DNA from 4 places in the Kitasatospora sp. NPDC058492 genome. Region 3 is predicted to be linked to each of the others. Evidence: riboswitches for the same ligand, from Rfam matches in the RefSeq annotation. Region 3 holds a riboswitch; each other region holds the start of a gene.

Region 1 (7,202 bases), on a different contig from region 3:
CATGGAAGCCCTACGGGCGACGGTCTCGGCTGTCTTGGCCGATGCTCCCGGCTCTCTGGGCGCAGGGTCAAGAACCCGATCTTTCCAGAGCGGGAAAGTGGTTGGGCCGCCCCCGCCCGGCGTGAACGATGGCTGGGGGCGGGGGAGTTCAGAGGTGAGGTCGGTACAGACAGAGGTGCCCCGCGCGGCGGTGAGCCGGGCGGGGCACCTCTGGTGTGTCTGAGTGCTTTAGAAGTCGTCGTCGAAGGCGACGGAGCCTTCGACGGCGACCTGGTACGCGGAGACGCGGCGCTCGAAGAAGTTGGTCAGCTCCTGGACGTTCTGGAGCTCCATGAAGCCGAACGGGTTGGTGGACCCGTAGCGGATCGGCAGGCCGAGGCGGGCGAGGCGCTGGTCGGCCACGGCCTCCAGGTACTGGCGCATGGAGTCGGTGTTCATGCCGGCGAGGCCGTCGCCGCACAGGTCCTGGGCGAACTGGAGCTCGGCCTCGACGGCCTCTTCCAGCATCTCGGTGACCTGCTTGGCCATCTCGTCGTCGAAGAGGTCGGGCTCCTCCTCGCGGACCGTGTCGACGACCGACATCGCGAAGTCCATGTGCATGGACTCGTCGCGGAACACCCAGTTGGTGCCGGTGGCCAGGCCGTGCAGCAGGCCGCGCGAGCGGAACCAGTACACGTACGCGAACGCGCCGTAGAAGAACAGGCCCTCGACGCACGCCGCGAAGCAGATCAGGTTCAGGAGGAACGCGCGGCGGTCCTCCTTGGTCTGCAGCGAGTCGATGTGGTCGACGGCGTTCATGTACTTGAAGCAGAACTGCGCCTTCTGGCGGATGGAGGGGATGTTCTCCACCGCGGCGAAGGCCGCGTTGCGGTCCTCGGGGTCGGGCAGGTAGGTGTCGAGCAGCGTCAGGTAGAACTGGACGTGCACGGCCTCCTCGAACAGCTGGCGCGACAGGTACAGCCGCGCCTCCGGGGAGTTGATGTGCTTGTAGAGGCTCAGCACCACGTTGTTGGAGACGATCGAGTCCCCGGTGGCGAAGAAGGCGACCAGGCGGCCGATGAGGTGGCGCTCGCCCTCGCTGAGCTTGGCCAGGTCGGCGACGTCGGAGTGCAGGTCCACCTCCTCGACGGTCCAGGTGTTCTTGATCGCGTCCCGGTACCGGTCGTAGAACGACGGGTAGCGCATCGGGCGCAGGGTCAGCTCGAAGCCGGGGTCGAGCAGCATCTTCTCGCGGTCGGGGGTGCTCACTGGCAGGCCTCGCAGGACTCGGGGTTCTCCAGGGAGCAGGCCAGCGCGGCCTCCTCCTCCGGGGTGAGGGTCGGGGTGTTCACCGGCACGGGCGCGGGCGCGGGCGCGGCGGCGCGGGCGGCACCGGAGGCGGCCTGGGCGATCCGGGTCGCCGGGCGCGAGCGCAGGTAGTAGGTGGTCTTGAGACCGACCTTCCACGCGTAGGCGTACATCGAGCTGAGCTTGCCGATGGTCGGCGCCGCCATGAACAGGTTCAGCGACTGGCTCTGGTCGAGGTACGGCATGCGGGCCGCGGCCAGGTCGATCAGCGCGCGCTGGGGCAGCTCCCAGGCGGTGCGGTAGAGCGAGCGGACCTCGGCGGGCAGCCAGCCCAGTTCCTGGACGGAGCCGTTGGCCTCGCGCAGGGCGTCGCGGGTCTGCTGGTCCCAGACGCCGAGCTCCTTGAGCTCGCGCACCAGGTACGGGTTGACCTGGAGGAACTCGCCGGACAGCGTCTCGCGCTTGAACAGGTTGGAGACCTGCGGCTCGATGCACTCGTAGACGCCGGCGATGGACGCGATGGTCGCGGTCGGCGCGATGGCCAGCAGCAGCGAGTTGCGCAGGCCGGTCTCGGCGATGCGGGCGCGCAGCGCGGTCCAGCGGTCGGCCCACTGCGGGGCGGCCGTCGGGAAGTGGTCGATGTGCAGTTCGCCGCGGGCGGCGCGGGTCTCGCCGTAGGCCTCGTGGCGGCCCAGCTGCTCGGCCAGGTCGGCGGAGCGCTCGTACGCGGTGAGCATGATGCGCTCGGCGATGAGGGTGGACAGCCGCGCGGCCTCGGCGGAGTCGAAGTCGATCCGCAGCTTGAAGAAGACGTCCTGGAGGCCCATCACGCCGAGGCCGACCGGGCGCCAGCGGGAGTTGGAGGTGCCGGCCTCGGTGGTCGGGTAGAAGTTGATGTCCACCACGCGGTCGAGGAACGTCACGGCGGTGCGGACGGTGGCGTCGAGGCGCTCCCAGTCCATGGCGCCGAGCAGGTCGTCGACGGAGGCCCCGGGAGCGACGTGGGCGCCGAGGTTGACCGAGCCGAGGTTGCAGACGGCGGTCTCGGAGTCGTCCGTGACCTCCAGGATCTCGGTGCACAGGTTCGAGGAGTGCACCGTGCGGCCGGGCAGCGCGGTCTGGTTGGCGGCGCGGTTGGAGGCGTCCTTGAAGGTCATCCAGCCGTTGCCGGTCTGCGCCAGGGTGCGCATCATCCGGGCGTACAGGGTCTGCGCGGGGATGGTGCGCACGGCCTTGCCGGCCAGCTCGGCCTTGCGGTAGGCCTCGTCGAAGTCGGAGCCCCACAGGTCGACGAGCTCGGGCACGTCGGCGGGGGAGAAGAGCGACCAGTCCTCGTTGGCGTTGACCCGGCGCATGAACTCGTCCGGGATCCAGTGCGCCAGGTTGAGGTTGTGGGTGCGCCGCGCCTCTTCGCCGGTGTTGTCGCGGAGCTCCAGGAACTCCTCGATGTCGGCGTGCCAGGTCTCCAGGTAGACGCAGGCCGCGCCCTTGCGGCGGCCGCCCTGGTTGACGGCGGCGACCGAGGAGTCGAGGGTGCGCAGGAACGGGACGATGCCGTTGGACTTGCCGTTGGTGCCGCGGATCAGGCTGCCGCGCGAGCGGATGCGCGAGTAGGACAGGCCGATGCCGCCGGCGTGCTTGGACAGCCGGGCGATCTGCGCGTAGCGGTTGTAGATCGAGTCCAGGTTGTCCAGCGGGGAGTCGAGCAGGTAGCAGCTCGACATCTGCGGGTGCCGGGTGCCGGAGTTGAACAGGGTCGGCGAGGAGGTCAGGTACTCCAGCCGGCTCATCAGGCCGTACAGCTCGGCGACCTCGCGCACGGACTGCTCGCTGTCGCCGACCGCCAGGCCGCAGGCGACGCGGAGCAGGAAGTGCTGCGGGGTCTCGATGACCTTGCGGGTGATCGGGTGGCGCAGCAGGTAGCGGGACTGCACGGTGCGCAGGCCGAAGTACTCGAAGCGGTCGTCGCCGTGTACGTCGATCAGCGCGTCCAGGGCGGCGGCGTGCTTGGCGACGAAGGCGGCGGTGGTGTCACCGATCAGGCCCTCGTCGTGGCCGACGGCGATCGAGGCGGCGAAGGAGCGCGAGCCCTGGCTGTTCGCCTCGTCGACGATCTCCAGGGCGAGCAGCCGGGCGGCCAGCTTCGAGTACTGGGGGTCCTCGGCGATCATCGACGCGGCGGCGTCCACGGCCAGCCCGCGCAGCTCGGCGAAGTCCGAGCCGGCGTGGCGGCCGCGCAGCGCGGCGGCGGCGACATGGCCGGGGTCCACCTGGGGGAGGTCGACGCTGCGGTCGGTGAGCAGCCGAAGGAGCGCGCCGCCGGGGTCGGAGACCGTCGGGTCGGTGGGGGCGGGGCCGGTGCCCTGGGCGGGCAGGGTGGCTGAGGCAGCGGTGGTCAAGGCGCTCTCTCCTGGCGGCGATCGGCGGCGGTGATCGGGGGGTACCGGGCCGTTCGGGGCAGGGGAGCACGGCACGTACGCAGGAAGCGTCGCGCGACAGTGGCGTCCCCGGCCCGCCCGCGAGGCCCGGAAGGTAGTTCTCGTGCTGGCGCGGCCTCTGCGGGAGGGCCCGTGCGCACACCGTCGGCAGGTACTCGGACTCGCGGTGCGGCTGCTGGAGCCGCCCGCTCACCGCTGCGGGGCAGTCCCGGATTCGCACCGGGTTCCCCTGCATCGACAGCAGGATTGAGCATACATCTTGTGGTGTCTCTCTGATGCGACCCCACATGTAGTACGGCGCGGTGTGTCGGCGCGATAACCGGGGGTGCTGGGAGGGGGCGGGTCGTGGCCTTGGGGCGCCTCGGATCCGGGCTCCCGGGGCCCTGGTTCCGGGCTCCGGCGTCCTGGTTTCGATACGGAACGGTCACCGGGCGGACCGGCTGGCGGGGGCATGCCCTACGATCTGGGCGCATGAGCGAGCGAAGCGCCGAGGGGCGCGTTCCGCGAAGCGATCATCGAGCGAAGCGAGGGGGCGCGTGAGCGACGGAACTGGCGCACCCGGGCAGGGTCCGCAGGGAACGCCTCCCACCGGGCCGGGGGACGCGCACGGTCAGCAGCCGCCGGTGGTGCCCGGTCCGGTGTTGCCGCCGAGCGGGGGCTTCGGGCCGCCGCCGGCCTCGTACGGGCCTCCGGTGCCGCCCGCGCAGCCGCCCGCGCAGCCCGGCCCGCCGGGGCAGCCTCCGCTGCCGCAGCCGGGCCAACCGGGGCAGCAGCTGCCGCCGCAGTGGCAGCCGAACCCCCAGCCGCATCCCCAGGTGCATCCCCAAGGACACTCGCAGGCGCACCCGCAGCCGTACCCGCAGCCCCAGGCGCCGCAGCGCGCCGAGCCGAACTGGCAGGCGCTGGCGGACCGCAACGCGGCGGACGACAAGCGCCGCCGCCGGCTGCGGGCCCTCGGCGTGGCGGTCGCGGTCGTCCTGGTCGGCGGCCTGGTCGCGGGTGGTGCGGTGCTGCTGACGAAGGGCGACGGCGACAAGCCGACCGCCGGGCCGACCGCCTCGGCCTCCAACCGGCCGTCCTCCGCCGCACCGAGTGCCGCGCCGAATGCCGCCGGAACCCCGGGCGGGAACCCGTCCGGCACCCCGGGCGGCGCGCCGGACGACCCGTCGAAGCCGATCTGGGAGGCCGCCACCGACCCGGCGCCGCAGGACGCGGGGGCGCTGTTCTCCGCACTCCAGGTGACGGTCAACGGCGCCACCTGGAACCGGACCTTCGTCTCGCTGGACTCGCCCTGCTGGGACGGGAACTCGACGACCGGCGGGCTCGGCAAGGTCCTCGGTGACCAGGGCTGCCAGAAGGTGCTCCGGGCGACCTACGTCTCCGGCGACAGCGCGGTGACCGTCGGCGTCGCGGTCTTCGACCACAAGATCCAGGCCGAGACCTCGATGAAGAGCTACACCGGCCACCTCAAGGGCGCCGTCGCGCCGGGCGCGCCGGCCTTCTGCGCTACGCCGGGCTGCACCAACACGCACAACACCCTTGGCCGGTACGCCTACTTCACGGTCGAGGGCTCGGCGAAGGGCGGCAACACCGCCGACGCCGCCGCCACCGCGGCGGCCGCCGGCTTCGGCGAGCACGTGAAGGGCCAGCTGCTCCAGCGCGCCAAGGCCGCGTCCGCGGCCGCGCCGGGTGCGCCGGGGGCCGCCGCGGCCGGCTGATCCGCCGTGACACCCCGGCCCCGGCGGGTTCGCTCGCCGGGGCCGGGGGAGTGTGGCAGGCTCTCGGGGCAGTCATTCGCACGAGTGTTCCGGTTGTGTCCGCCTGGGCCGGTGCCGGCGAGCAACCGGAGGAGCGGTCCGTGGCCCTGCCCAGAGCCCTGCGCGGCAAGCCCGCCGTCCTGGCCGCGGCCGGGGTCGTGGTGGCCGCGGGCGCCGTGGCGCTGTTGCAGCGCGACGGCCGGGCCGACGGCGAACAGCCCGCCCGCGTCCCGGTGGCGGTCGGTTTCTCCGGCCGCACCCTGCCGCCGGAGGTCGGCCGGGACCTGCTCGCCCGGGACCCGCAGGCCTCGCCGAACGCCCGGGCCGTCCAGCAGCTGCTCGCCGACCTGGAGGGGCAGGCCCGCACCGGGCAGAGCGGCGGGACGGTGATCGGCCAGCACGTCGAGGCGCACAACGAGCGCAACAACCCCGAGTACGGCGACTACCGCGGCACCAAGCAGGTCGGCTACTACTACAAGAAGGCCGCCGACCTCACCGGCAAGCTGCCCGGCTTCGTCGAGACCGACCTCGGCCCCGGCTACGGCCAGACCGGTTGGGGTGTCGGCGACCCGCGCTCCTACTCGGCCGGCCGGTGGCCCACCTGCCGGGCCGGCTGGCAGTACACCGACGACGCCGTCGACCTGCTCTCCGCCGTCTGGTCCGGCCACCCGCGCGCCGACGACGGCAGCTACGGCACGGCCGGTGTCCAGCACAACTGCGACGGCACCACCACCGAACTGCCCGACAACGGCGGGGGGCCGGCCGGGATCGTCGGCATGTCCTTCCACCAGCCCTACCCCGGTTCGGACGTCAAGTCCTTCGAGCAGGTGCTCTGTTCGAACTCCCCGGCCGCGAAGGACAAGGGCTGGTTCGGCCGCGTCGTCGACAGCGCGCACGACACCCCCGAGTACCGCGCGCTGATGACCGACCTGTCCTACCTGGCCGACCACCTGGAGTACCTGGCCGCCCACGACGTGCCGGTGCTGCTGCGCCCGTACCACGAGATGAACGTGCAGGACTGCGCCCGCAGGTTCTGGTGGTCGGGCCAGAAGCCGGCCGACTACCAGGCGCTGTGGCGGATCACCTACCGCTACCTGGTGGAGACCAGGGGCCTGCACAACCTGCTGTTCGTCTGGACGCCGGTGTCCTGGGACGGAGCCCCCGGCGCGGACCCGTGGGACTACTACCCGGGCTCCCAGTACGTCGACGTGGTCGGGGTGGACGACTACAGCGGCAGCCCCGCGCACCCGATCGGCACCGGCGAGGTGTGGACCAAGCGGTACTACGACGGGCTCGCCGCCTACGGCAAGCCGCGGATCCTGGCCGAGTCCTTCGCCGTCCCGGTCAACTCCCGCCAGCCGGACACGCTGCGGCGCACGCCCTGGACGATCTGGACGGTCTGGGGGCAGTCGCTCACCTCGGACAACCTGACGCCGGACCAGCCGCGCAACTCCGGCGCGGACGTCAACGCCACCTACCACAGCCCGCTGGCGCTCACCGGCGGCGCCGGCCCGTTCGGCGCGAACGTCGACTGGGGCGGCCTGCACGTCCGTTGAGCCGCCCCGCGCGTTCGTCGAGCCGCCCCGTGCGTCCGCCGAGCCGGTCGCCGCGAGGTGTGCTACACCACTGAATTCCGTTGAACGGCCGGAATACCGTGTCCGTTGTGCCGTGTGGCATCCTGTGGCGGCGAAGCCGAGGGGCTGACGCCGGGACGGGCCCG
Region 2 (7,202 bases), on a different contig from region 3:
CTTCGCGGCCTGCCCCGCACCGGGGGGTCCGCAGTGCACGACCTTGCGGCCCATCGCCTCCAGCACCGGTCGAGCCGCCTCGAAGTCCGGCTCGGCGGCTCCGACCATGAAGGTGAGGCTCGCGGCCGTGGCACCGACCACCCCGCCGGAGACCGGCGCCTCCACGGCCCGGTGCCCGGCGTTCACGGCCAGGTCGTGCGCCGCCCGGGCGTCCGCGACGTCGATCGTGGAGCAGTCGACGAAGAGCGTTCCCGGGTGGGCGGCGGGCAGCAGGTCCGCGTAGGCGGCCAGCACGTGCCGGCCGGCCGGCAGCATGCTGATGACGACGTCGGCCTCCCGTACCGCCTCGGTCGCGGACCGCGCCGGACGGACGCCGCTCTCCGTCCGGGACGCCCGCCGCAGTGCCTCCGGCGCCAGGTCGTAGCCGGTCACGGTGTGTCCGGCCGTGGCGAGGTTGGCAGCCATCGGGCCGCCCATGTTGCCGAGTCCGATGAATCCGATGACTCCGTTGAATCCGTTGCGGTGGGTCACCAGCGCTCCAGGGGTGTGGTGGGGGACAGGCCGAGTTCCCGGTCGCCGAGCGGGGCGAAGTAGCGGGCCACCGTGGCGGGTTCGACGGCGCTCAGCGTCGACGGGTTCCACCGCGGGGAGCGGTCCTTGTCGATGACCTGGGCGCGGATCCCCTCGGCCAGGTCCGGTGTGGAGAGCGCCGCGCAGGAGGTCCGGTACTCCTGGTCGAGGACGGCCTCCAGCGGGCCGAGGGTGCGGGCCCGGCGCAGGGCGGCGAGGGTGGCCTTCACGGCGGCGGGCGAGTTGGCGGCGATCCGGTCCGCGGCCTCCTTGGCCTCCGGTTCGCCGCTGTCCCGCAGGCGGTCGAGGATCTCCTCCACGGTGTCGGCCCCGTAGCAGTGGTCGATCCAGGCCCGCCGACCGTCCAGCAGGCCGGCCGGTGCGGGCCCGACGTTCCGTTCGAGGGCGTCGTGCACGGGGAGTTCGGCCAGGTCGTCCAGCAGCGCGGGCAGCCGCTCGGCCGGGGCGAAGTGGTCGGCGAGGCCGCAGAGCAGCGCGTCCGCGGCGCCGACGGAGCCCGCGGTCAGGGCGAGGTGGGTACCCAGCTCGCCGGGTGCGAGGGCGAGCAGGTAAGTGCCGCCGACGTCGGGGACGAAGCCGATGCCGGCCTCGGGCATGGCGACGCGTGTGGTCTCGGTGACGATCCGGACGCTGCCGTGGGCGGAGACCCCGACCCCGCCGCCCATCACGATGCCGCTCATGAGCGCGACGTAGGGCTTGGGGTAGCGGGCGATGCGGGCGTTGAGGCGGTACTCGTCGCGCCAGAACTCCTCGACGGCGCCCGGGTCCGCGCCGGTGGCGGCGCGGTGGATGGCGACGATGTCGCCGCCGGCGCAGAAGGCCCGCTCACCGGCGCCGGTGATGACCACGGTGTCGACCCGCTGGTCCTCCTCCCACGCGTCCAGGGCTTCGGAGATCCTTCGCACCATGCCGTGGGTGAGGGCGTTCAGGGCCGCGGGGCGGTTGAGGACGATCAGGCCCGCCCGGCCCTCGCGGTGGACCAGGACCTCGTCGAGGTCGTTCCCGGCCATCACGCGGCCCCGGTCAGGCCGCGGGCGACGATGACGCGCATGATCTCGTTGGTTCCTTCCAGGATCTGGTGCACCCGCAGGTCGCGGACGATCTTCTCGATGCCGTACTCGGCCAGGTAGCCGTAGCCGCCGTGCAGTTGGAGCGCCTGGTTGGCGACCTCGAAGCCGGTGTCGGTGGCGTGCCGCTTGGCCATCGCGCACAGCTCCGGCGCTCTGGGGTCCCCCCGGTCCAGGGCCGAGGCGGCCCGCCAGAGCAGCGACCTGGCCGCCTCCAGCTCCGTGGCCATGTCGGCGAGCCGGAACTGCAGCGCCTGGGCGTGCAGGAGCCGGGCGCCGAACGCCTCGCGGTCCGCCAGATAGCGGGTGGCCCGCTCCAGGGCGTCCTGCGCTCCGCCGAGGGAGCAGGCGGCGATGCCGAGCCGGCCGCCGTTCAGCCCGTTCATGGCGATCCGGAAGCCCTCGCCCTCGGCTCCCAGGAGGCGGTCGGCCGGGAGCCGGACGCCGTCCAGCCGCACCTGGCGGGTGGGCTGGGCGTTCCAGCCCATCTTCTTCTCGTCGGGCCCGAACGAGACGCCGGCGTCGTCGCGTTCGACGACGAACGCGGACACCCCGCCGGCCCCCGGTCCGCCGGTGCGGGCCATCACCAGGTAGACCTGGGAGGCCCCTGCGCCCGAGATGAACTGCTTGACGCCGTCGAGGACCCAGTGCGCCCCGTCCCGGCGGGCTCGGGTGGTCAGTGCCGCCGCGTCCGAGCCCGCGCCGGGCTCGGTGAGGCAGTAGCTGGCGGGGGTCGCCATGGCGCTGAGGCCCGGCAGCCAGCGGGCGCGCTGGGCGTCGTCGCCGTAGCGGTCGATCATCCAGGCGACCATGTTGTGGATGGACAGGTAGGCGGCGATGGACGGGCAGCCGGTGGCCAGCGCCTCGAACACCAGCACGCCGTCGGCGCGGGTGAGCCCGGAGCCGCCGGACTCCTCGCGGACGTAGACACCGGCCAGGCCGACGTCCGCCGCCTTGCGCAGCACGTCCACCGGGAAGTGCTTGGCCTGGTCCCACGCGACCGCGTTCGGCGCCAGGTGTTCGCGGGCGAAGGCCCGGGTGGTCGCCGCGATGGCGAGCTGGTCCTCTGTGAGGTCGTGCACGGCGCCCTCAGCCCATCGTCGGGATGGTGAAGCTCGCGCCCTCCTTGACCCCGGAGGGCCAGCGCGAGGTGACGGTGCGGGTGCGGGTGTAGAAGCGGATCGAGTCCGGCCCGTGCTGGTTGAGGTCGCCGAACCCGGAGCGCTTCCAGCCGCCGAAGGTGTGGTACGCGACCGGCACGGGGATCGGCACGTTGACGCCGACCATGCCGGTGTTCACCCGGCGGGCGAAGTCCCGCGCCGTGTCGCCGTCCCGGGTGTAGACGGCCACGCCGTTGCCGAACTCGTGCTCGCCGGGCAGGCGCAGCGCCTCCTCGTAGTCGGCGGCGCGGAGCACGGTCAGGACGGGGCCGAAGATCTCCTCCCGGTAGATCCGCATGTCGGGCGTGACGCGGTCGAACAGCGAGGCGCCGAGGAAGTAGCCGTCCTCGTGCCCCTCCAGCCGGAAGTCCCGCCCGTCGACGACGAGTTCGGCGCCCTCCTCGACCCCGAGGTCCAGGTAGCCGCGGACCCGCTCCAGCGCGTCGGCGCCGACCAGCGGGCCGAAGTCCGCCGCCGGGTCGTCCGAGCGCCCGACCTTCAACGCGGCGATCCGCTCGACCAGTTTGGCCACCAGGGCGTCGGCGGTCTCCTCCCCCACCGGGACGGCCACCGAGATCGCCATGCAGCGCTCGCCGGCCGAGCCGTAGCCGGCGCCGATCAGCGCGTCCGCGGCCTGGTCGAGGTCGGCGTCCGGCATCACGACCAGGTGGTTCTTGGCGCCGCCGAAGCACTGCGCCCGCTTCCCGTGCGCGGCGGCGGTGGCGTACACGTACTGGGCGATCGGTGTGGAGCCGACGAACCCGACCGCCTGCACCCGCGGGTCCTCCAGCAGGGTGTCGACGGCCTCCTTGCCGCCGTTGACCACGTTCAGCACGCCCGGCGGCAGCCCGGCCTCCAGGAACAGCTCGGCGAGGCGCAGCGGCACCGAGGGGTCGCGCTCCGAGGGCTTGAGGACGAGGGCGTTGCCGCAGGCGATGGCGGGTGCGGCCTTCCAGAGCGGGATCATCGCGGGGAAGTTGAACGGCGTGATGCCCGCGACCACGCCGAGCGGCTGGCGCATCGAGTACACGTCGATGCCGGTGCCCGCGTTGTCGCTGAACTCGCCCTTCAGCAGGTGCGGGATGCCGGCGGCGAACTCCACGACCTCCAGGCCGCGTTGGATGTCCCCGTGGGCGTCGGCCACGGTCTTGCCGTGCTCGGCGGACAGCAGCCGGGCCAGTTCCTCCTTCTCCTGCTCGACGAGTTGGAGGAAGCGCAGCAGGACGCGGGCGCGCCGCTGCGGATTCCACGCGGCCCATGCGGGCTGGGCCTGCGCGGCGTCGGCGATCACCGCCTCGACCTCGGCCCGGCTCGCCAGCGGCACCCGGGCCTGCACCCGGCCGGTGTTGGGGTCGTACACGTCGCCGAAGCGACCGGAGGTGCCGGCGGTGGGCTTGCCGGCGACGAAGTGGGTCAGTTCTCGGACCGTCGGGTTCCTTCTCTCGACAGGGGTGGGGAGAGGAGGAGGATCGGAGGCCGCCGCCGGTCGGCGGGCGCACGGTGGTGCGCCCCGCGACACGGGCGTGCGGCGGCAGAACGGAACGTCAGAGTGTCGGGGCCCCGGCGGCCGTGGGCACGGGACGACCAGGAGCGGCAGTGGAGCGGGAGCAGCCCGGAGTCATGCGTGTCGTCTCCATCCTCGTGGAAAACACGGAACACCCGCGGCCGGTATCCTGACTCCCGGATCACCGCACGCCCCCAGGCCTTCCCGGCTGGCTGCCAGTGGCCTTCGTCTGCGAGGACGAACTCCCCGGTCACAGTGGCGGGACCGTGCCGGACTCACACCGGCTTCCCTGACACCGCGGACCTGCCGTCGACCATATAGTTGGACGTCCTAGTAAGTCCAGAGGCCCGCACGCGCGTTGTGCCATCGACTTTCCACCGCGCCGAGCGGCACGTGACCGGACGGTGTCCGCAAATCAGGCGCCCGGCAGCGCGGGGCCGCGAGCCCGTAAAATTAGCTGAGGCACACCTAAGCAACACAGGCCGGGCCCATCTTCGCCATACCGGCGCGGGCAGGCCTCGGCCGCCGACCGCTGTCGGCGCCGGAGGTGCGCCTGCCGGGAGTGTGCCTTCCGGGAGTGTCGGGACAGGGAGAACGATGTGAGGGTCGGTCGGGACGCCAGGCGTCCGCACGGGGAACTGGTCGCGGACGTGCTGGCGGTGTTGTGGGCGGCCGGCGAGCCGCTGACCGCCCAGCAGGTCAAGGAGGCGCTGGACCACGGGCTGGCCCGCACCACCGTGACGACGATCCTCACGCGTCTGCACGAGAAGGGGACCCTGGTCCGCAGCCGCCCCGCGCGGTCCTTCGCCTACGCCCCGGTGGAGGACGCCGCCGGACTGGCGGCCGGGCGCATGCGCCGGGAGTTGGAGAAGGAACCCCAGCGGGACCTCGTGCTGAAGCGGTTCGTCTCCTCCCTGTCCGAGGACGACGAGGACGTGCTGCGCCGCCTGCTCCTCGATGCCCAGACCGAGGCCGAGGCCGAGGCCGGGGCCCAGACCGGGGCCAGGGCCGCGACCGCGGCGGACTCCGGCAGGCCCGGGCCCGAGGACGACGCATGGGCCTGATCCTGACGGTCGTCGCCCTGGCCCTGCTGCTCCCCTGGGCCGCGGCGCCCGCCGCACGCCGCTTGGCCCTGCTGCTCCCTCCGCGCGAGGCCTCGCTCGTACTCACGGGCGCGGCCGTCCTGCTGGCGGGCGGCACCGTCGCGGCACTCGCCGGGCTGTTCCACGTCCCGTTCCTGGCAGGCCTGGAGCACCTGCCGCTGTCCGGCGTCGTCGCCCGGTGGCCGGCCGTGGTGCCGGTGTCCTGCGCTGCCGGGGCCGCGCTGGCCGTCCAGGCCGTACGGCTGACGCTGCGGTGGCGCGGGCACCGCGTGCTCCTCGCCCGCGCCTGGGGCCTGACCGCTGATGCGACGAGCGACGGCGACCTGCTCGTGGTCGCGGGCAAGGACGCCGAGGCCTTCGCCCTGCCCGGCCACCGGGGGCGCCCCGGCCGCGTCGTCGTCTCGGCCGGCATGCTGAGCGCGCTGGGCCCGGCGGAGCGCGCGGTGCTCCTCGCCCACGAGCGCGCCCACCTGCGCGGGCGCCACCACCTGCTGTCCGCCGCCGTCGACCTCGCCGCCGCCGTACACCCGGCGCTGGCCCGGCTGCGGGCCGACCTCGACTACCACCTGGAACGCTGGGCCGACGAGCAGGCCGCCGCCGCGGTCGCCGACCGGCGCACCGCCGCGACCGCCATCGCCCGGGCGGCCCTGGCCGGATCGCCGTCCGCCCGCCGAACCGCCGGGCCCCTGCTGTCCGTGAACACCGGCCCCGTGCCCCAGCGCGTCCAGGCCCTCCTGGGCCCCGCACCCGCCCGCCCGACCGGCCGCAGGGCGCACGCCGCCGTCGCCCTGGTCGCCGCCGTCACGGTCGCGGCCCTGCTCGGCGTGGCCTTGGCCTACGGGCTGCACGAGTACGTCGAGTACGCGGCCCGGACCCTGAGGGCTCACGGCCCGGTCTGACGACATCGATGTAGACCAACCGTGCGGGTCCGGGTATGGTGAGGCTCGGCTTACCCGTGCGGGTCTTGGCGCAGCCGCCCGCCCGCCGGCGATCAGAGGCCGCGTTCACTCCGGCCTCCGGGCTCGGCATCCCCGCGCGGGTGCCGCCACCATGGCCCCGGTCCGAGAACACGGCGGCCACCGGACGATGGGACCTGGCGTGTACGACGGGAGGACGGGCTCGACGAGCCCCTTCGAACAGACCGTCTACCTCCTGTCGACGGCCGGCAGGGCGGTCGACCGGCTGCTGGCCGACCGGCTCGACGCGAGGGGAATGGGCCCGGCCCATCAGGCGCTGCTGTCCGCACTCGCCCAGCTGGGGCCGCACGGGCGCCGCGACCTCACCGAGCACGCCGCCGCAACCGCAACCGCAACCGCCGCAACCGGGGCCGACTCCGCCCAGGCACTGGACGACCTCCTGTCGGCAGGCCTGGTGCACTCCATGGTCGTCCAGATCGGCGGGCGGCAGGAGGTGCTGACGATCACCCCGGCCGGGCAGGCAGCGCTGGACGTGCTGCACGACGACGCATCCGCCGTCCAAGGCGACCTGCTCGGCTCGTTGACGAAGGGCCAGCGCGCCGAACTCAACTCCCTGCTGCGGCGGGTGTGCACGGCGGCCGCCCGCGGCGCGGGACGCCGCACGCCCTCGCCCTCGCCCTCGGGCCCCGGCTGGGTGCTCACCGGCGGACAGCGCCGACGGTGGATCTCCGAGTAGGAGTCAGCGGACGCCGGCGGGCTGCTGCGCGGTGAGCGGTGCGGGGCGGGGGCCCGCGAGAGGCAGGACGTGGTCGGCGTGGCCGGTGACGAGGGGGAGGTCATGGCTCACGAGGACCACCGCC
Region 3 (7,202 bases):
CAGCGGGATGTGCATCCGCACCAGCTGGTTGCGCAGCTCGACGCGCTCCGGGGAGCCGTCGGGCAGCGCGGACAGCCGGACGAACAGCGCGCGGGCCGCCTCCCGGTCCGGTGCGCCCGAGCGGTGCGGGGCCGGGGCCGGGGCCGGCGCCTGGACGGGCACCGCGGTGCGCAGGTCCGCGGCCTCGTCCGCCGGATCGGACGGGGGCGGGGATGCGGGCGACGGTTCAGACGTCGGCTCGGTCGGGTGGCTCATCCGGTGGGCGTCCTTCGGGTGCGCATCGTCGTTGGCGGCGAGGCCAGGAACGCTCGCCTGGGTCGGTACGGCAGGTCCCGCCGTCGCGAGGCCGGTACGGTCCAGATCACTCACGGCCATTCCCCCGTTCCGTTCCGGGAGCACCGGGGCCCTCGGGCCCCGGCATCGTCTCGTTGGTCGTACCGCGTGGGGAGCGGTACCGGGCGCCGCCCGCCCGGCCCCTGATCGGGGACCGGGCGGACGGCCCTTGTGCGGTGCTGGTCGACGCCCCGGCTAGTGGGCGACGGGGCCGCCGCGCTTCTTGTGCAGGCTGATCGACACGGTCTTGTCCTCGCCGACCGAGGAGTCGACCTCGCCGGCCAGGGCGGAGAGCACCGTCCAGGCGAAGGTGTCCCGTTCGGGCGCCTTCCCGTCGGTGGTGGGGGCGGTGACGGTCACCTTCAGCGAGTCGCCGACCAGCCGGAACTCGCAGGTCAGGACGGAGCCTGGCACCGCCTGCTGGAGCAGGATGGCGCAGGCCTCGTCGACCGCGATCCGCAGGTCCTCGATCTCGTCGAGGGTGAAGTCGAGTCGTGCCGCCAGGCCGGCCGTCGCTGTTCGCAGGACCGAGAGGTAGGCACCCGCCGCGGGCAGCCGGACCTCCACGAAGTCCTGCACTCCGGGCTCGCCGTCGATCTGGGACACCCTCACCTCCTGGGTGACGCGCTGTGCTTCCGGGCCGGTGGCCGCGGCACTGTCTGTTGCTTGGCTCAACTGCTTCGCCCCAACTGTCCAGAGGGGTGGTGCGGTACGTACCGGTCATACCCTTCGCGGGGCGACCGGACGCCGCGTATCCGCCTGAGACCTTACCGCCTTCCGCACGCCGGCCGGGGCTCGGGAGTCACTCATGGTAAGCCATCGCGACGCAGGGTGGCAGGGGTTCGGACGGTCCGTTCAGTGACCGTCGCCGGCGGCGGCGAGCGCCTCGCCGGTGAGCCGGTAGACGGTCCAGCCGTCCATCGGCACCGCGCCGAGGGACTTGTAGAAGTCGATCGAGGGCGTGTTCCAGTCGAGCACCGACCACTCCACCCGCGCGTAGCCGCGCTCGACGGCGATCCGCGCCAGTTCCAGCAGCAGCGCCTTGCCGTGGCCGCCGCCGCGGGACTGCGGGCGGACGTACAGGTCCTCCAGGTAGATCCCGTGGGTGCCGCGCCAGGTCGAGAAGTTGAGGAACCAGACCGCGAAGCCGACCGGCTCGCCGGTGGCGTCGTCCTCGGCGATCAGGCCGAACAGCGCCGGGTTGGCGCCGAACAGGGCGTCGCGCAGCTGCTCCTCGGTGGCCACGGCCTCCTGCGGGGCCTTCTCGTACTCCGCGAGCTCGCGGATCAGGGCGAGGATGACGGGAACGTCGGTCACGACGGCGGTGCGGATCATGCCGCGAGCCTACTGCGCGCCCCCGCCCCCGGCCCAGGCCCTGATCGGGGCCCGGGCCGGGGGCGGGCGGGTCAGCGGGCCGGGACGGTGCGCAGGTAGTCGGCCAGCGCGGTGATCGCGGCCGGGTTGCGCGGGCTCTCCACCAGGTCGACGTAGTCCAGGACGAAGATCCGGTCGTTCCTGACCGCCGAGACGCCGGCCAGCGGCGGGAAGGACTTCAGGAAGGCGCGCTTGGCGTCGGCGCCGGTCTCGCCGTAGTTGTTGATCAGGATCACCTCGGGGTCGCGCTGCACCACGCTCTCCCAGCCGACGGTGACCCAGGTGTCCGCGAGGTCGCCCATCACGTTGGCCCCGCCGGCCTTGGCGATGATCTCGTCGGCCGCGGCGAACTTCCCGGCGGTGTACGGCTTGTCCTGCCCGCTGTCGTACAGGAACACGGACGGCCGGCGCTCGGGCTGCGGGGCGGCGGCGACCTGCGCCTTGAAACCGGCGACCAGCTTGTCCGCCCGGTCGCGGACGTCGAAGATCTCGCCGAGGTTGGCCAGGTCGGTGTAGAGCGCGTCCAGCGGGGACATCACGCCGCGCTCGGTGCCCTTGCCGCTGCGGCAGGACTCGCTGAGCACGTACGAGGCGATGCCGAGGTCCCCCAGCGCCTGCGGGGTGAAGCCGCGGCCCTCGTCGAAGCCGTAGTGCCAGCCGGCGAAGACCAGGTCGGCCTTGGCGCCCAGCACGATCTCCTTGGTGATCTCCTTCTTGGAGAGCCACGCGGTCTGCTGGTAGCCGTCCTTCCAGGCGACCTGGTCGACCCGGCCCTTGTCGTCGGGCATCACGTAGCCGGCCATCCGGTCGGCCAGGCCGAGGGCGAGCATCAGCTCGGTGATGCCGACGTCGTTGGTCACCGTCCGGGCGGGCTTCTGCGGGAAGGTGAGCTTGGTGCCGCAGTTCTCCACGGTCACCGGGTAGTGGGCGGAGGCGGCGGTGGCGTCGCCGCTCGGGGCGATCTCGGCGCCGCAGGCGGTGAGCCCGAGGGTGAGCAGGGCGGTGATGGCAACGGCCTTGGTGCGCACGGGGGTTCCTTCGGGGGGTGGGTCAGATCCGGTCGAAGAGCAGTTGGACGGCGCCGGTCACCGGGTGCCGGACGGGGGTGGCCCGGACGCCGAACACCTCGGCCAGCAGGGCGGGTCGGAGCACCTCGGCGGGCGGCCCCGAGGCGACGATCCGGCCGGCCCGTAGCACGTACAGCAGGTCGCAGTGGCCGGCCGCCAGGTTGAGGTCGTGCAGCGCGGTGAGCACCGTCGGGCCGGCCTCCCGGACCAGCGCCAGCACGTCCAACTGGTGGGCGATGTCCAGGTGGTTGGTGGGCTCGTCCAGCACCAGCAGCCGGGGCTCCTGGACCAGCGCGCGGGCGATCAGCACCCGCTGCTTCTCGCCGCCGGACAGGCTCAGGAAGCCCCGCCCGGCCAACTGCTCGGCGCCGACCTTGCGCAGCGCCTCCGCGCAGCGCGCGTGGTCGTCCGCACCCGGGCCGCCCAGGCCGCGCCGGTGCGGCAGCCGGCCCATGGCGACCACCTCGGCCACCGTGAAGTCGAACTCGGCGGAGTACTCCTGGGGGAGCGCGGCCACCCGCCGGGCGGCCTCGCGCGCGGTCAGCGCGTGCAGGTCCGTGCCGTCCAGCAGGACGGCCCCGGCGGCCGGCCGCAGCGCCCGGTAGACGCAGCGCAGCAGCGTCGACTTGCCGCTGCCGTTCGGTCCGATCAGTCCGACCACCTGCCCGGCGGCGGCGTCCAGGGCGACGTCGTGGACCAGCCGGGCACCGGCCAGCTCGACCGAGACGGAGTCCAGGGCGAGATCCATCAGCGGCCTCCGAAGGAATAGCCGCGACGGCGCATCAGCAGCAGGAAACAGGGCACCCCGAGCACCGCGGTGACCACCCCGACCGGCAGTTCGGCGGGCGCCAGCAGGGTGCGCGAGACGATGTCCACCCAGACCAGCAGCAGCGCCCCGGCGAGCGGCGCGACCAGCAGCACCCGGCGGTGCCCGGCGCCGACCAGCATCCGGGCCAGGTGCGGCACCATCAGCCCGACGAAGCCGATCGCCCCGCTGACGGCCACCACCGTGCCGGTGACGGCGGCGGTCACCACGAACAGCTCGCGGCGCAGCCGGTCCGGGTCCACGCCCAGCGAGGCGGCCGTCTCGTCGCCCATGGCGAGCGCGTCCAGCCGGCCGGCGGCGCAGGCCAGGTACGCCAGGCCGGCCAGCACGGTGGCGGCGGCGATCGGCACCGAGCCCCAGGTGGCGCCGCCGAGGCTGCCGAGCAGCCACATCATGGCGTCCCGGGCGGCCTCGCCGCGGGCGGCCGCGAAGACCATCAGCGCGGTGACGGCGGAGAAGCCGTAGGAGAGCGCGGTGCCGGTGAGCACCAGCCGCAGCGGGGTGAGCCCGTAGGCCGTCCGCGCCGCGAGGTAGACCAGCACCATGGCGACCAGCGCGGAGCCGAACGCGGAGGCCGAGATCGCCCACACCCCGAGCGAGGCGAAGGCGCCGAGCAGCAGCACCGCGTTGGCGCCGACGGCCGCGCCGGAGGAGATGCCGAGTACGAACGGGTCGGCCAGCGCGTTGCGCACCAGGGCCTGGACGGCGACCCCGGTGGCGGCCAGCCCGGCGCCGACCACGGCGGCCAGCACGGCGCGCGGCAGCCGGATCTCCCAGACGATCGCGTAGGCGGCGGCCTCCTCCGCCTCCAGCCGTCCGCCCGTCAGCCCGGCGGCCAGCAGCCGCAGGACGCGGGGCAGGCCGATCCCGGAGGCGCCCAGCGCCACGCCGCAGAGCAGCGAGAGCAGCAGGGCGGCGGCCAGGCCGACGGCGAGCGGGAGGGCGGGTATTCGGCGGGCGGGCGGGCTCGTTGCGCCACTGCCCGCGGCTGCGGTGCTGCTCACGGTGCGCCTTGCCTCGGGCCGCGGGTGCGCGGGGGCGGCACCGGTCGGGCGCGGGCCCGGGCGCCATCCCCTCGCAGTCCACGGCGAGTTGTCGGGAGTTCAGCGGCCGGGGGCGATCGGGCTGGCGCGGCCCCGGGGGCCGTGCTCACCGTTGCGGGTCAGCGCCGGATTCACACCGGACTTCCCCCTCGGACGCCCTGGCAGCATAACAGCCACTCAGGCTAGGCAACCCTTACCGGGCTCGGGTGGGGCGTGAACGCACGACCGCCCCCGTCCGGGCTCGCGGACGGGGGCGGTCGGGTGGCGACGCGTCAGGCTCAGGCCTGCTTGGTCTCCCAGAAGATCTTGTCGACCTCGGCGATCAGGTCCAGCAGGGCCTGGCCGGTGGCGGGGTCGGTGGACGCCTTGGCGGCCGAGGCGGCCTTCAGGGTGTCGTTGATCAGCTGGTGCAGCTGCGGGTACTTCTCGAAGTGCGGGGCCTTGAAGTAGTCGCTCCACAGCACCGAGATGTGGTGCTTGACGGCCTCGGCACGCTGCTCCTTGATGATCAGGGCGCGGGTGCGGAAAGCCGGGTCCTCGTTGGCCTGGTACTTCTCCTGGGTGCCCTTGACCGACTCGGCCTCGATCCGGGCCTGCGCCGGGTCGTACACGCCGCAGGGCAGGTCACAGTGGGCGTGGGCGGTGGCGCGCGGTGCAAACAGACGAGAGAACATGGGAGTCCTTCCTTAGATCGTCTTCCCGCGCCCGAGATTACCCTTCCGCCCCCGGGGTTTCGCGATCGGGCGGTGGGCCTAGGGCAAAAGGCGGACCCGGAACCGGGGTAATCCGGACATCGAACGGATCGAACGGGGTGACGGTCCGTACGGCAGACTGGGACCGGGCGGTCCGGGAGGAGGAGTCGTGGCGCGGAGCACGGAACCAGCGGGTACGGAACCGGCGGGCACGGAACCGGCGGGCACGGAACCCCGGGGGCGGGGCCGGGGCGGCGGCGCGGTGCCGTTCGGGCTGGTCGACGTGGCGGGCCCGTCGATGGTCCCGACCCTGCGCGAGGGCGACCAGTTGCTGGTGCGCTACGGCGCGCCGATCCGGCCCGGCGCGGTGGTGCTCTTCCGGCACCCCTTCCAGCAGGACCTGCTGGTGGTGAAGCGGGCCGCCGAGCGGCGTCCGAGGGGCTGGTGGCTGCTGTCCGACAACCGGCCGGTGGACAGCGACAGCCGAAGCTACGGCCCGGTCCCGGACGAACTGGTGCTCGGCCGGGTGCTGCTGCGGCTGCGCCCGCGCCCGGCCTGGCTGGCGCCGGGGCGGCGGCTGGAGCGGCTGCTGCTGAGCACCCGGCTGGCCCGGGTGCCGGGCCTGGCCCGCCGCCTGGGCGTCTGGGCGGAGCAGCTCTGACCCCCTGGGCCCTGCCGGGGACCTAGCCGGCGGCGCCGAGTGCCGCGGCCTCGGCCTCCTGGCGCTTGCGGGCCCGGTACGCGGCGACGTTGGCGCGGGTCGCGCAGCGGTCCGAGCAGTAGCGGCGGGAGCGGTTGGTCGAGGTGTCCAGGTAGGCGTTGCGGCAGGGCGCGGCCTGGCAGATGCCGAGCCGGTCGGCGCCCAGCTCGGTCAGGTGGACGGCCAGGCCCATGCAGGCGACCGCGCTGAAGTGCGCGGTGGCGGTCGGCGAGTTGTCGGCCAGGTGCAGGTGCCAGCGCGGCCGGCCGGCGTCGTCCAGGTAGTCGTGCCCGGAGACCAGCGGGCTGACCGGGTACTCCATCAGCAGGCTGTTCAGCAGGTCGACGCCCCGGATCTCGTCGCCCTCGGCGGCGGCCTCGAAGACCCCGCGCAGCCTGGTCCGCACCGCCCGCAGCCGGGGCAGGTCGGACTCGTCGGCCTGTGCGGCGGCCCGCGAGGAGTCGGAGAACAGGCCGCGCACCGCGTCCACGGACGTCAGCGTGTCGGTGCCGCGTTCGGGCTCCTCGGTGTTCACCAGCCGAACGGCGAGATCGGCGTACGAGGCGAGCTCCACGGAGGTCCTTCCAAAAGGTCGGTAACGGGCTGATTGCGTCCAGCCTATTACCTGGGTGGGGAAAACGTCGGCGCCCGGCAGGAGCAGCCTGCCGGGCGCCGGTCGGTACGGTTCTACAGCACCTTGGAGAGGAAGGCGCGGGTGCGCTCGTGCCGGGGGTCGGTGAGCACCTCGCGGGGGTTGCCGGACTCGACCACCACACCGCCGTCCATGAACACCAGCGCGTCGCCGACCTCGCGGGCGAAGCCCATCTCGTGGGTGACGACCACCATGGTCATGCCCTCCTCGGCGAGGCCGCGCATGACGTCGAGGACGTCGCCGACCAGTTCGGGGTCGAGCGCCGAGGTGGGCTCGTCGAACAGCATCAGCTTGGGCTTCATGGCCAGCGCGCGGGCGATCGCGACGCGCTGCTGCTGGCCGCCGGAGAGCTGGGAGGGGTAGTTCTTCGCCTTGTCGGCGAGGCCGACCCGCTCCAGCAGGACCATCGCCCGCTCCCGGGCGGCGGCCTTGCTCTCGCCCTTGACCTGGACCGGGGCCTCCATGACGTTCTCGACGGCCGTCATGTGCGGGAACAGGTTGAAGCGCTGGAAGAC
Region 4 (7,202 bases), on a different contig from region 3:
CACCGGTGACGCCCCGGGGCGGCTGCGGCGCGGCGCCGGGCGACGAGGACGGCCGCCGCGCCGAGCGCGGTCAGCACACCCGCGCCCGCCGTCAGCGTCAGGGCCTGGGTTCCGGTCCCGGCCAGGCTGCCGGAACCGGTCTGCGCCGGCACGCCACCGGCGGGGGCGACGGGTGCGCCACCGCCACCGGCCGGAGCGTCGATGCCACCGGCCGACCAGGTGGCCGAACCGTCGCCGGTCGAGGGAGCGGCGGTGTCCGAGGGCCCAGCCGTTGCGGGCGAGCCCGTCGGGCTCGGCGTGTTCGTGGGCGTGTTCGTGGGCGTGTTCGTGGGCGTGTTCGTGGATGTGTTCGTGGATGTGTTCGTGGGCGTGCCGGTCGGGGTATCGATCGGCGTGCCCGTGGGAGTGCCCGTCGGCGTACCCGTCGGGGTCGCCGTCCCGGTGGAAGTCGGAGTCGGCGTCGGCGTCGACGTTCCCCCGAGGTCCCGGAACAGCGTGCCGAACGAGATCCCGGTGGCACCGCCGAGCACCTGCGTGGACGCGCGGACGTCCGATCCCGGTTGCCCGGCAGAGGCGACGTTGAACCCGCCGTCCCCGTTCTGCTGGCCCGCCAGGAAGTCGCGCGCCTTGGCGATCCGGGCGCCGTACGAGGCCTGGCGCAGCGTCATGCCCTGGATGGCGAGCGCGGCCGAGTTGGTCGAGTCGCCGGCCGCTCCCGGGAAGCCGCCGTCGGGCAGCTGCCGCGCGGCGAGCCAGCCGAGGCCCTGGTCGACGGCCCGCGCGGCCTCGTCCCCCGGCACGAGGGCGAGGGCCATGACGGCCATCGCCGTGCTGTCCACGTCGGAGTCCCCGGTGGCGGGGATCAGGCTCGGCCAGGAGCCGTCCTGGTGCTGGAGGCCCTTCAGGTAGGCGATCGCGGGGGCGGCGTTCGTCGAGTCCCCGGCCCGGAGCTGGGCCATGATGCCGAGCGCCTGGGAGAACACCGAGGTGGCGTAGGTGTAGTTGCCGGGCGCCGCGCAGCCGGTGCTCTGGTCGGCCTTGGTGCACACGAGGGCGGCCAGGGCGGCGATCAGGTCGTGGCCGCCGAAGGCGCGCGGGTTGCGGCCGACCGCCTCGGCGAGCAGCGCCTCCTTTCCGATCGAGCCGCCGCCTGCGTACTCGGTGTCGATGCCGGTCCAGTCGTTGACGGTGCGCTCACCGGCGTCCTTGCCCGGCTGGTCCAGGAAGTCGACGATCCTGCGCAGCGCGGCGTCGTCGGTGCCGGTGGCCGCGAGGGCGTAGGCGCCGTCGATGGTGAGGCCGAAGTCGGCGAAGGCCGGGAAGCCCTCGTAGTAGCGGCCGTTGATCAGGCGGGACGGGTCGGTGAGGTAGGCGCTGCCCTTGGCGGCGTCGGGGGTTCTTCCGGCAGGCTTCGTGGTGGCGGGCGTCGTCGGCGGGGTGGTGGCGTCCGGGTTGTGCCGGACGCTGGTGAGGTCGGTGCCGGTCAGGGCCAGGATCGCCTGCTCGGTGGCGGCCAGGTCCGGGTCGGTGGTCGACGCGTCGGGGCCGAAGCCGCCGTCCGCGCCCTGCCGGGCGGCGAGCCAGGCCGTGGCGGCGGCCCGGCGGGTGTCCTGTCCGGTGGCCTTGAACGCCTGGGCCGCGCTCGCGGTGCTGATGGTGTCGCCGGGGGCGCCGAGGTACGGGAGCAGGGATCCGTCGGCCTGCTGTCCGGCCGCGAGCTGGTCCGAAGCCTTCTTCGCCGCCGTCTCGTACCCGGGGGCCGTGCGAAGGGCGAGCACCGCGAGGCCGGTGGTGAGCGGGTCGGGCTCGCAGTGCTCGCCGGCGACGATCATCGATCCGGCCACCCCGCCGTCGGCGCACTGGAGCGCCGTGAAGCGGGCGAGCGCCGGGGCGGGTGGCGTGAAGCCGGCGCGCTGGAGGGCGATGACGCCGAGGGACTGGACCCAGGGCGAGGCCGCGCCGGGGAAGTCCCCGGCGGCGGTGCACCTGCCGTTCTCCCCCGCCGCCGTGCAGACGTGGCCGGTGAGCGCGGCGATCAGGTCCCGGCCGCCGAAGGCCCGGGGATCGCTGCCGGTGCTCTCGGCGACGAGGGCCAGCAGTGCGGCGGCCCTCGCATCGGGCTGGCCGGCCGGTCCGTCGGGGTACAGGAAGGCGTCGGTGTGGGCGGCGAGGAAGGCGGTCGTCCTGCGCACCGCCGGGTCCTGCGTGCCGGCGGCGGCGAGGGCGATGGCGGTGAGGGCGGTCCGGGGGTAGTCCGGCCCCTCGACGGCCCAGTTCTCCATGTGGTCGCCGCCGACGAGTTGGCGGGCCAGCCAGGCCGCGGCGGCCGCCGGGTCACCGGTGGCGGACGGCCCGGTCGAGGTCGGCCCGGTCGGGGTCGGTGTCGGAGTCGGGCTCGCCGAGGGTGACAGCGAGGCGGATGGCGAGGCGGACGGCGAAGCCGACGAACCACCGCTCTTCGCTCTCACGGAGTCCGGGGTGAAGCCCGGTGCCCCGCTGGTGCCGCCGATGTCGGTGCCGCCGTACACCCAGGCCTCGACCTCGCCGGGCTTGGGCTTCTGCGTCCCGGCGCCGAACCGGCTGTAGGACCAGGCCTGTTGGCCGGGTTCGGCGATCCAGTACGACCAGTACGCGGTGGCCTGCGGGGTGTTGACGCAGGGTTCCTCGGCCGGCGTCGGGTACTGGGTGCCGCTGTTGAAGGTCCCGGTTCCGAGGCGGCAGATGAAGGCGGGTCCGTCGTGCTCGGTTCCGGCGGTGGTGAAGCCCGCGGCGTGCAGCAGGTTCATCCCGGTCGTGGGGTGGGCGTCGCAGCCCCGGACGACGCCGCCGCCCCAGTGGGTGAAGTCGACGGCGACGATCGCGCCCGTCGTCGCCGTGCACTGCTCGATCGGGTCGGCGGCCGCGGTGCCGGGGCGCCCGAACAGGACGCTTCCGCAGGCGGCGACCGCGACAGCACCGGCGACCACCACGGAGGCGAGGTCCCGGTTCCTGTGACGTGTGCGACTGCTGCTGACCCTCACGACGACTCCCTGGTCGGTCGACGCGGGACGCAACGGCGCAGCCGACGGTCTCCTGGGCAGGGACCGTCCGGACCGCGTCGTAGTCCGCGACGACGCAAGTGCTCTGTGAACAGGCCCCCGGTCCAGGCATTCCGGCTCACCCACCACAGGTGGGTCCACGGTTGCGGGTCAGCGCCGGAGTTGGACCGGCTTCCCCTGAATGCCGAGGGCAAAAAATCGGTTCATCAGACCACGCCGGTAGAACGGGAGTCAACGGGTCGTCATGTCGATCACACCACCTCGTGCACCGGTGCGCCGTGCGGTAGCGTCCGCGGTGGCCGAGCGGGGGAACCCGGTGCGAATCCGGGGCTGACGCGCAGCGGTGTGGGGTGGCCATCGTGCCGCCCTGAGCCCGAATGCCCGCCCGGCCACGCACCATGGCGAAAGCCGGCCCACGCGATCCGGGCGGCGACCGCTCCGGCAGTCGCGCGCCCTTGAACGGACGCCGGAACTCCGGGGCAGGGTCGGCGCCCGCCACCCCAAGGAGCCTGTCCCGTGTCCCTCCTCGCCCCCTCGCGAACCACCCCCTCCCGCGCCGCCTCCCGCGCCGCCTCCGCCGCCTCCGTCGCCCTGACGGCCGGCGCACTCCTGCTCTCCGCCGTCCCCGCCCACGCGACGGCCAGCCCGACCCAGATAGCCACCTCGAAGAGCACCGGCGTCACCTACCTGAAGTCGCTCCAGGCCGCCGACGGCAGCTACGTCACCGGCGGCGGGCTCTCCAACGAGTGGGCGTTCAGCGCACTCGCGGCCGCCGGCACGGCCGCCGCCGACGTCACCCCCGGCGGCGACCCCACCAAGAACGCCCGCCTGGTGTACCGCGGCCAACTCGCCGCCCCCGGCTGGCCGAGCGCCTCACCGGTCGTCACGGACTACGAGCGCGGCATCCTCAACGCCTACGCCGCCGGCATCGACCCCGCCCGGGTCGGCCCGGGCCGCAACCTCGTCGCCGACCTCGCCGCCTACTGGCAGACCGCCGAACCCGGCTACTACGACCCGTCCGCCAACTTCAACGGCACCGTCTTCGGCCTCCTCGCCCTCGCGGGCGCCAAGACCCAGGCCGGCAACCCCCGCGTCCCGCAGCCGCTGCTCGACGCCTCCGTCACGGCGGTGCGCGCCAACCAGCACAACGACGGCGGCTGGAACTTCAGCAAGGCCGCAGGCGACCCGAACGCCCTCGCCCAGGGCAGCGACATCGACATGACCGGCGCCGCCATGGCCTCGCTCTGCACCGGGGGCGTCCCCGCCACCGACCCGGCGATCGTCGCCGCCAAGAACTTCCTCAAGGGCAAGCTCACCGCCTCCGGCGCCTTCAACGCCATGTTCGGCGTCAACACCGACTCCAACGGCTGGGCCGTCTCCGGCCTCAACGCCTGCGGCATCAACCCCCAGGGCCCCGACTTCACCAGCGGCACCGGCAAGAGCCCCGTCGACTTCCTGATCGCCCAGCAGTTCAAGCCCGGCGGCGGCTTCAAGTACCTGCCCACCGACACCTCCCCCTCCCCCTACGCCTCCGTCGACGGCCTGCGCGCCGTCGCCGGCGCCGGCTTCACCGCCACCCCGCCGGCCCCGACCACCGCCGGCGAGCCGGCCTGGGCCGCCACCGCCACCTTCGTCCCCGGCACCGCCGCCAAGCTCCCGCTGGTCATCGACGACGGCACCGGCGCACTCAAGGTCTGCGCCGTCGCCCTCACCCCGACCGGCACCACCGCAACCCTCGGCGACGTCCTCGACGCCGCCGCATCCGCGACCCCCGCCGGCTGCGTCACCGCCGTCACCCCGTCCTCCGGCACCGGCGCCGTCACCGCGATCAACGGCACCGCCAACAGCGGCTCCTCCACCTGGAAGATCACCCTGGACGGCACCACCGCCACCACCGCCACCCGGGCCACCACCGTTCACCTCGGCGACACCGTCTCGCTCTGCTACGGCAACTGATCCGGATACCCTGGCCGTCCTGGACGCGGAAGCAGCGAGCTGACCTGCCATCACATCACGCCGGGTGCACGGAGGGACTTCCACCGGGCCCCCGGCGGCCCGAGCCCGCACCGCCCGACGCCGACGCCCCAGACCAGCCTCTTCGCGACCCGACAGGACCCAACCCACCCGCCGCACAAGGGAGTTATCGGGGCGGAGCCTGGCGGGTTTGCGGCCTGGACTGCGCGGTCGGGGTGCGGTTCTATTCCACAACGCGCCCGACCCGCCCCACTGCTGAACCACCCGATGCCCCACAGCGGCCCCGCGCACCGATTCCGGTACGCGGGGCCGCTCACACGTCCCGGCGCCCAGCTTCTGCAGACCAGGGTCCTTCGCCTCAAGTTCCTTACGTATTAGTTGAGTTCAGAAACACGCAACGGCCACACCGCCGTCCTGGAGATGCTCGGACGAGAGCTGAGCTGGCGTGTCGAACAGCGAGGGTGTGGACCTGGCGGGACCAGGCGGTTGCCTTGTCCCACGGCTGCTGACCACCGGCGGGAGCGTGGTGAACACCCTGTTGTTCACCGCTGCGACGGCCACCATGGTGCTGCTCGCCCGGCGGCGCCGAACGTGCCGCACCGCCGGTGCCCCGGCCCCCCTTCCGGAGGGGCCGGGGCACCGGGGTGTCTCCGGAGGTCAGGGCGCGGTGACGCCCGGCTGGGCGCCGGCGCCGAAGGACCAGCCCTCGACGTCGCCGGGTGCCGGGTTGTAGCTGCCCGCGCCGAGGTTGCTGTACGACCAGGGGCCGCCGTGCTGGGCGTGCCAGTACGACCAGTAGGCGCTGCCGGTGGGGTTGGTGCAGGTCGTCGGCAGGGCGTTGATGGTGCAGACGAAGCCCGGGTAGCGCGGGTGGAAGGTGTACGCGAACCCGGCGCCGGTCAGCGCGGCCAGGCCGCTGGCGGGGTCGCCGGGTGCGCAGCCGGTCTGGATACCGCCGCCGACGGCGGTGAAGTCGACCACGACGGTGACGCCGGTGGTGCCGTCGCAGGCGGCGGCCTGCGCCTTCGGGGCCTGGACGGCGGAGGCGCCGAGCAGGCCGGCGGTCAGGGCAGCGGCGGCGGCGATCGAGCCGAGGGTGCGGCGGGCCGGGCGCGCGGGCGCCGGGGTGTCGGTCATCGGAGCTCTCCTCTCGGGGTCAGCGGGTGGTCAGCGGGTGGTCGCCGGGCAGGCCGGCACGGGCGCGTCCGGGCGGGCACCGGCGGCGGAGAGGGTGGCCAGCGGGGTGCCGGCCAGGCCGAGGACGGCCTGCGCGGTGGCCCGGGCGCCGGTGGCCGGGTTGAAGCCGGTCGCGTCGTAGGCGACCGCCCCGCGCACGCCCGGGTCCGTGGCGCAGCCCTGCTGGAGCTTGACCAGGCTGCTCCAGCCCTTGAGGCCGGCCACGAAGCGCCCGCCGGAGAGCAGTGTCTGCGTGGCGAGGCCGGTGGTGTTGGCGTTGGACGCGGCGGCCCCGGCGGCCGGGAAGCCGCCGTCGGCGTTCTGGTGGGCGGTCAGCCAGCCGAGCCCGGCGTTGGCCTTGGCGGTGCGGCCGGTGGCGGCGAGGGCCTGGGCGGCGAGCGCGGTGGCGTCCGGGTCGCTGGTGCAGGTGGCCTGGCCGAAGGCGACCGGGTAGCCGCCGTCCGCGCACTGGCTGTTGGCGAGGAAGTCGACGGCCGCGGCCGGGGCGCCACCGGTCGTACGGTGCAGGGCGATCAGGGCCAGGGACTGGCCGAAGGCGTTGCTGTAGTCGCCCCACTGCGAGCGGTCGGAGAACCGGCCCTCGGCGGTCTGGAGCGAGCGCAGGCGGGCCGGCAGGTCGACGCCGCCGAAGGCCGTCGGGTTCCCGCCGCGCACCTCGACGGCGAGCAGCAGCTTGGCGGTCGCCCCGGCGTAGGCCTCGGTGGTGCCGTCGCCGAGGTAGCCGCTGATGATCTCGGGCTTGGCCAGCCAGGCGGTGGCCTTCGCGGCGGCCTGGTCGGAGCTGCGCGAGGCGGCGAAGGCCAGTACGGCGTCGATGGTCAGGCCCTGGTCGGGGTAGGCGGTCCCGTTGAAGACGGACTCGAAGTGGTCGCCGTCGACGAGCTGGCGGGCGAGCCAGCCGCCCGCGGCGGCGTCGGGGCGGATCGTCGAGGACGAGGTCGCGGCGGCAGGCGCGGCCTGGGCGGCAGCGGCCGCCGGGAGGACGGTGGCGAG

Evidence for each region. Region 3 has a riboswitch for cobalamin ahead of ACFWPI_RS13035 (iron ABC transporter permease). Riboswitches for the same ligand answer to the same signal wherever they lie in the genome.
Region 1: linked by a shared signal. The riboswitch ahead of ACFWPI_RS34190 (ribonucleoside-diphosphate reductase subunit alpha) and the one ahead of ACFWPI_RS13035 (iron ABC transporter permease) in region 3 are both predicted to bind cobalamin.
Region 2: linked by a shared signal. The riboswitch ahead of ACFWPI_RS05985 (CoA-acylating methylmalonate-semialdehyde dehydrogenase) and the one ahead of ACFWPI_RS13035 (iron ABC transporter permease) in region 3 are both predicted to bind cobalamin.
Region 4: linked by a shared signal. The riboswitch ahead of ACFWPI_RS05945 (prenyltransferase/squalene oxidase repeat-containing protein) and the one ahead of ACFWPI_RS13035 (iron ABC transporter permease) in region 3 are both predicted to bind cobalamin.

Annotation. Positions count from the first base shown of each region.
Region 1 covers NZ_JBHXMU010000075.1:21,686-28,887, forward strand. Annotated here, with positions in the region: partial or broken gene ACFWPI_RS34180 (helix-turn-helix domain-containing protein) at 1-33, opposite strand, end outside; gene ACFWPI_RS34185 (ribonucleotide-diphosphate reductase subunit beta) at 229-1,224, opposite strand; gene ACFWPI_RS34190 (ribonucleoside-diphosphate reductase subunit alpha) at 1,245-3,662, opposite strand; cobalamin riboswitch at 3,854-3,996, opposite strand; gene ACFWPI_RS34195 (hypothetical protein) at 4,541-5,443, shown strand; gene ACFWPI_RS34200 (glycoside hydrolase family 26 protein) at 5,584-7,038, shown strand.
Region 2 covers NZ_JBHXMU010000006.1:37,785-44,986, forward strand. Annotated here, with positions in the region: gene mmsB (3-hydroxyisobutyrate dehydrogenase) at 1-531, opposite strand, end outside; gene ACFWPI_RS05975 (enoyl-CoA hydratase/isomerase family protein) at 528-1,601, opposite strand; gene ACFWPI_RS05980 (acyl-CoA dehydrogenase family protein) at 1,601-2,740, opposite strand; gene ACFWPI_RS05985 (CoA-acylating methylmalonate-semialdehyde dehydrogenase) at 2,748-4,235, opposite strand; cobalamin riboswitch at 4,464-4,655, opposite strand; gene ACFWPI_RS05990 (BlaI/MecI/CopY family transcriptional regulator) at 4,922-5,386, shown strand; gene ACFWPI_RS05995 (M48 family metalloprotease) at 5,377-6,324, shown strand; gene ACFWPI_RS06000 (MarR family winged helix-turn-helix transcriptional regulator) at 6,524-7,078, shown strand; gene ACFWPI_RS06005 (ABC transporter ATP-binding protein) at 7,082-7,202, opposite strand, start outside.
Region 3 covers NZ_JBHXMU010000016.1:11,740-18,941, forward strand. Annotated here, with positions in the region: gene ACFWPI_RS13010 (RNA polymerase sigma factor SigF) at 1-369, opposite strand, end outside; gene ACFWPI_RS13015 (hypothetical protein) at 529-939, opposite strand; gene ACFWPI_RS13020 (GNAT family N-acetyltransferase) at 1,189-1,668, opposite strand; gene ACFWPI_RS13025 (ABC transporter substrate-binding protein) at 1,740-2,735, opposite strand; gene ACFWPI_RS13030 (ABC transporter ATP-binding protein) at 2,758-3,522, opposite strand; gene ACFWPI_RS13035 (iron ABC transporter permease) at 3,522-4,604, opposite strand; cobalamin riboswitch at 4,694-4,833, opposite strand; gene sodN (superoxide dismutase, Ni) at 4,922-5,317, opposite strand; gene sodX (nickel-type superoxide dismutase maturation protease) at 5,634-5,996, shown strand; gene ACFWPI_RS13050 (CGNR zinc finger domain-containing protein) at 6,019-6,609, opposite strand; gene ACFWPI_RS13055 (amino acid ABC transporter ATP-binding protein) at 6,723-7,202, opposite strand, start outside.
Region 4 covers NZ_JBHXMU010000006.1:29,068-36,269, forward strand. Annotated here, with positions in the region: gene ACFWPI_RS05940 (hypothetical protein) at 1-3, opposite strand, end outside; gene ACFWPI_RS05945 (prenyltransferase/squalene oxidase repeat-containing protein) at 1-3,020, opposite strand, end outside; cobalamin riboswitch at 3,124-3,267, opposite strand; cobalamin riboswitch at 3,345-3,421, shown strand; gene ACFWPI_RS05950 (hypothetical protein) at 3,555-4,994, shown strand; gene ACFWPI_RS05955 (flagellar hook-length control protein FliK) at 5,670-6,149, opposite strand; gene ACFWPI_RS05960 (peptidase) at 6,180-7,202, opposite strand, start outside.